DNA from 2 places in the Burkholderia cepacia complex sp. TUM26381 genome. Region 2 is predicted to be linked to the other one. Evidence: riboswitches for the same ligand, from Rfam matches in the RefSeq annotation. Region 2 holds a riboswitch; the other holds the start of a gene.
The links. Region 2 has a riboswitch for FMN ahead of ribB (3,4-dihydroxy-2-butanone-4-phosphate synthase). Riboswitches for the same ligand answer to the same signal wherever they lie in the genome.
Positions count from the first base shown of each region.

Region 1: linked by a shared signal. The riboswitch ahead of ACWMMN_RS23890 (6,7-dimethyl-8-ribityllumazine synthase) and the one ahead of ribB (3,4-dihydroxy-2-butanone-4-phosphate synthase) in region 2 are both predicted to bind FMN.

Region 1 is NZ_CM172007.1:1,589,370-1,591,815, reverse strand. It holds gene ACWMMN_RS23900 (alpha/beta hydrolase family protein) at 1-289, shown strand, start outside; gene ACWMMN_RS23895 (MarR family winged helix-turn-helix transcriptional regulator) at 286-717, shown strand; gene ACWMMN_RS23890 (6,7-dimethyl-8-ribityllumazine synthase) at 823-1,329, opposite strand; FMN riboswitch at 1,396-1,552, opposite strand; gene ACWMMN_RS23885 (TonB-dependent receptor) at 1,920-2,446, shown strand, end outside.
Region 2 is NZ_CM172006.1:3,039,313-3,041,758, reverse strand. It holds gene ACWMMN_RS14300 (MFS transporter) at 1-180, shown strand, start outside; gene ACWMMN_RS14295 (helix-turn-helix domain-containing protein) at 398-1,081, shown strand; FMN riboswitch at 1,274-1,422, shown strand; gene ribB (3,4-dihydroxy-2-butanone-4-phosphate synthase) at 1,541-2,251, shown strand; gene ACWMMN_RS14285 (HAD family hydrolase) at 2,322-2,446, opposite strand, start outside.

The sequences.
Region 1 (2,446 bases), on a different replicon from region 2:
CTCGAAGCAACGGTTGCCCATCCTCGCACTCGGTTTCAACGACGATCCGTGGGCCAACCCGGCCGCGATCGGCCTGCTGGTAAGCTATCTGACCCGCGCGAAGGTCGAACGCCGTCAGATCGATCCGCACGCGGCGGGCAGCGGCCCGGTCGGGCACATGGGCTTCTTTCGCAGCCGGCCCGGCACCGTGCTGTGGCCCGACGTCGCCGACTGGCTCGCGCAGGCGCTCGACACGCCACGCACCGCGGGCCGTCCCTCCCTTTCCATTGCAGCCGGGAACCCAGCTTGAGCGAAGACCGACGACTGTTTTTCATGTTGAACATCGGCCAGCGGCGCGTGCAGCGCTGGATCGACCGCAAGGCCGAAACCGAGACGCGCGCGAGCGCCGCGCAGGCCGGCGCGTTGTTCTGTCTCGCGAAGCAGGATGGTGCGCTGATCGGCGAAGTCGGCGCCGCGCTACAGCTCGCGCCGTCCGCGATGACGGGCCTTGCCGACCGGATGGCGAAAGCCGGCCTCATCACGCGTCATGCCGATTCCGACGACGGCCGCGCAACGCGGCTGTACCTGACCGACGAAGGCCATGCGGCGCTCAAGCGAGCGCGCGTGCTGCTGCGCGAACTGAACGGCAAGCTGTGCGACGGGTTTTCCGACGACGAACTCGATGTCGTCGCGCGCTGGCTGCACGCGTTGCAGGAGCGGTTTCCGGCAGAGCGCTGAGCGAAGGCGGCAACATCGTGTCGTTGCCGCCTTCGCTGACACCCCGCGAAAGTTGACATGCGTGCCGCCGCGCAAGCAACGCGGCGGCACGCACACCGCAACGCGTCAGGCAGCCTGCGGAATTGCAGCGACCACGGGTTCCGCTTTCAGCGCCGCGACCTTGCCGATCGTATCGACGCAGGCATGCGCGAGTTCCGCGCCCTTCACGAGGAAGTGCTCGTGGAAGTAGGCGACATGCTCGGCGCCGTGGAAATGATGCGGCGTCAGCACCGCCGACAGCACCACCACGCCGGTTTCGAGCTGCACCTGCATGAGGCCGGAAATCACCGCTTGCGCGACGAAGTCATGGCGATAGATGCCGCCGTCGACCACCAGGCCGGCGCACGCGATGGCCGCGTACTTGCCGGTTTTCGCGAGCAATTTGGCATGCAGCGGAATTTCGAAAGCGCCTGCCACTTCGAAGAAATCGCAATCCGCCTGGCTCAGGTTCGCGTTGGCGAGCCCGTCGACGAACGCGTTTCGGCACTGGTCGACGATCTCCTTGTGCCAGCACGACTGGACAAAAGCGATACGCGGCGCGGCAGTTTGGGAGGGGGAAGCAAGTTGGGTCATCGATGGGTCCTGTGTGAGTTGAATGGGCGCACAGGGACAAGCCGCGTACCTTGCGTACGCAACGAACCCCGCTCTCTCTCATCCGGACTTTAACCGTCGGCCCCGGAATCAAACCGGGTCTGCTGACCTTGCCGGACACATGCGTGCCGGCAAGCGCTCGCGGGCTACGCGCAATCGCGCGATTACCGCCGGTGGGGAATTTCACCCCGCCCTGAGAACGTTCGCGGCACATTGGCCGCGCCGGAAATCTATCACACTCTCGACGTGCAGGCGCATGGACATCGCCGCTCGCCTCATGCGCTCGGCGCACCCCGTCCCACGTTTCCCGCCATCGCCCCTCCGCTCCAGCCGCCCTTTTCACCGATCCGACAGAAACCCGACGGGAACCTGCCATCCGGCTTGGAATTTGAAATGATATAACATATCATTTCGGGTGCTCGTCCGCCCGACGCTGTTCCACTGTGGGTGGCCGGGCCTCGCCGAGCCATGTTCCAACGGGTCACTGCGCGTCATTGACGCAACAATATATCGTATCTAGCGGTGACCCGTATCGCTCGTTATCCGATCCGATTCCAACCGATTCACCGACCATGCGCGACCTCCCTCGTCTACCGCTTCGCCCGCTCTCGTCTCTTTCGCTGATGCTGTTCGCCGCCGTCGCCCACGCGCAGACCGATACGCCCGCGTCGTCGAATCCGGCACCGGCCGCCGCCCCGCTCGCGCCGATCTTCGTGACCGCGAACCCGCTCGGCGACACCGAGCCGATCGCGCCGACCGTGCAGCTTTCCGGCGATGCGCTGACGCGCCGCCAGGCCGATTCGCTCGGCGAAACGCTCAACGGGCTGCCCGGCGTGTCGACCACGACCTACGGACCGATGGTCGGCCGCCCGATCATCCGCGGAATGGACGGCGACCGGATCCGGCTGCTGCAGAACGGCGTCGCGGCCTACGACGCGTCGTCGCTGTCGTACGACCATGCGGTGCCGCAGGATCCGCTGTCGATCGAACGCGTCGAAATCGTACGCGGCCCGGCCGCGCTACTGTACGGCGGCAACGCGGTCGGCGGCGTGGTCAACACGATCGACAACCGGATCCCGCGCGAAGCGATCCAGGGCGT
Region 2 (2,446 bases):
AACGTCGGCAATGCGGGCGGCGCGTGGCTCGGCGGCCTCGCGCTGGAACACGGCTTCGCGCTCGACGCGCTGCCGTGGGTCGCGGTTGCGGTGACGTTCGCGGCGCTGGTCGTCACGTGGTTCGCGATGCGGCTCGACGCGCGCGGCCCGGCACGCGGCGCGGCGCCGGCCGCGCAGTGAGCGTTGCCGCGGCGAGCAGGCGGTGACGCGATAGCGGCAGGAAAAGGTTCGCGAGAAACGCATTCCTCCGCGATGCTGATAACGGTGTGAAGATAACTTCGTTTGCCCGTGCAAGGCCGGGTGATAGCGTTTCGATACGCGCCAAGGCTGGCGCAACCCGATTCCGATCCCGGCTTACCCCATACGCAGGGCCGCGCAGCGGCCCGGAGGCAATGCTATGTCTTCATCCCTGGCGCTCGTGCGCGACGTGTCTTCCTTCGAGTCCGGCAATGCTGCCGACCTGCGCGCGTCCGCGTCGCTCGACCTCCTCGAGCAGGTCGTCGGCGTGAACCTCGCGCGCTTGCGCGCCGAGCGGCAGCTGTCGCTCGATGCGCTCGCGCGGCTGTCCGGCGTGTCGCGCGCGATGCTCGCGCAGATCGAATCGGCGCGCAGCGTGCCGTCGATCAAGGTGCTCTGCAAGATCGCAGCGGCATTGAAGGTGTCGGTCGCTGCGTTCCTGCGCCGCCATGCGGTGAACGGCTTCGAGCATCTGGCGGCCGAACGCGCCTCGCGCGTCGTCAGTTCGAACGGCCGTTTCTCGGCACGCGCGCTGTATCCGGAAGGCGAGCCGGCCGCGGCCGAATTCCACGAGCTGCGGATCGCGCCGCTGCATACGGAGCCCGGCGCGCGCCGCGCGCCCGGCACGACGGTCAACCTCGTCGTCAGCGAAGGCACGCTCGAAGTCAGCGTGCACGACCGTCGCCAGTTGCTCGCGACCGGCGACGCGATCGTGTTCGATGCCGACCAGCCGTACAGCCTGCGCAACCCGGGCGACAGCGAAGCGCGCGCGTTCCGCGTGACGGTGAGCCCCGAGGTGCCGCCGCGCTGGCTCGTGCCCGACGCGGCGCACGCGGCCCACTGACCGGGCGGGCAGTACGAGTACGGAACGGCCGCTTTGCCGCTGTTGCGCGGGAGCGCGGCCAGGTGATCGGCCGTTCGGACGATGCCGTTAGACGGAGTCGTCAGTAAGGTTTTAGGTGTGGTTCGCTGCGCTTCGCGCGCGGCTGCGGTATGCTTGGCCCGCCGGTGACGGGGAACCCCCGTCCGGCAATCAGTGCGTCTTCAGGGCGGGGCGAAATTCCCCACCGGCGGTAGGCTGGCGTAAGCCGGCGAGCCCGCGAGCGCCCGCGCATCCGCGCGGGGTCAGCAGATCTGGTCGAATGCCAGAGCCGACGGTCATAGTCCGGATGAGAGAAGATGTGCAGATAGTCATGTCCGTCAGGGCCGCTTCGCGACGCATGCGAAGCGGGTTGTCGTTCTGTCTGTTTGCAATGCCCTGAAACGTTTTTCGCCCAAATCGTATTTGCGAGGAGCGTTTCACATGTCCTTGATGTCCGTATCGTCGGCACCCGCCGACGCCTTTGCCGATCTCCCGTTGCTGGATTCCGAACCGGTGCCGCCGCGCATCGCCGCTGCGCTCGATGCGATGCGCGCAGGCCGTGCGGTCGTGCTGCAGGATGACCACGACCGCGAGAACGAAGCCGACCTGATCGTCGCCGCCGAGCGCATCACGCCCGAGACGATGGCGCTGCTGATCCGCGAGTGCAGCGGCATCGTGTGCCTGTGCCTGACCGACGACACGGTGCGCGCGCTCGAACTGCCGCCGATGGTGCAGACCAACGAGAGCCGCAACGGCACCGCGTTCACGGTGTCGATCGAAGCGCGCGAAGGCGTGCATACCGGTGTGTCGGCGGCCGATCGCGTGACGACGATCCGCGCGGCGATCGCGGAAGGCGCAAAGCCGCACGACATCGTGCGGCCCGGCCACGTATTTCCGTTGCGTGCGCAACCCGGTGGCGTGCTCGCGCGCCGCGGTCACACCGAAGGCACGGTCGACCTGTCGATCCTCGCGGGCCTGAAGCCGGCCGGCGTGCTGTGCGAGCTGATGAATCCGGATGGCACGATGACGCGCGGCGACGAGGTCGAGCTTTTCGCGCAACGGCACGGGTTGCCGATGCTGACGATCGCGGAACTCGTCGAGTTTCGCGAGGCGCTGGCGGCCGCGCGCGAGCGCTGCTGCGAACCGGCCTGAGTGAAGGGAAGGCGGGTGCGTTCGCGCACCCGTGGCGGGCCGGATCGACCCGATCCGGCCTGACTGGCAATCAGGACTGCACGTCGCCGAATTCGCCGCGCATGCCGGCTTCGACGAGCGACGGCAATTCGTCCATCTTGCGCATGATCCGCGTGATGCCCATCGCACGCAGCGCGTCCGCGTAGTTGTCGGGGA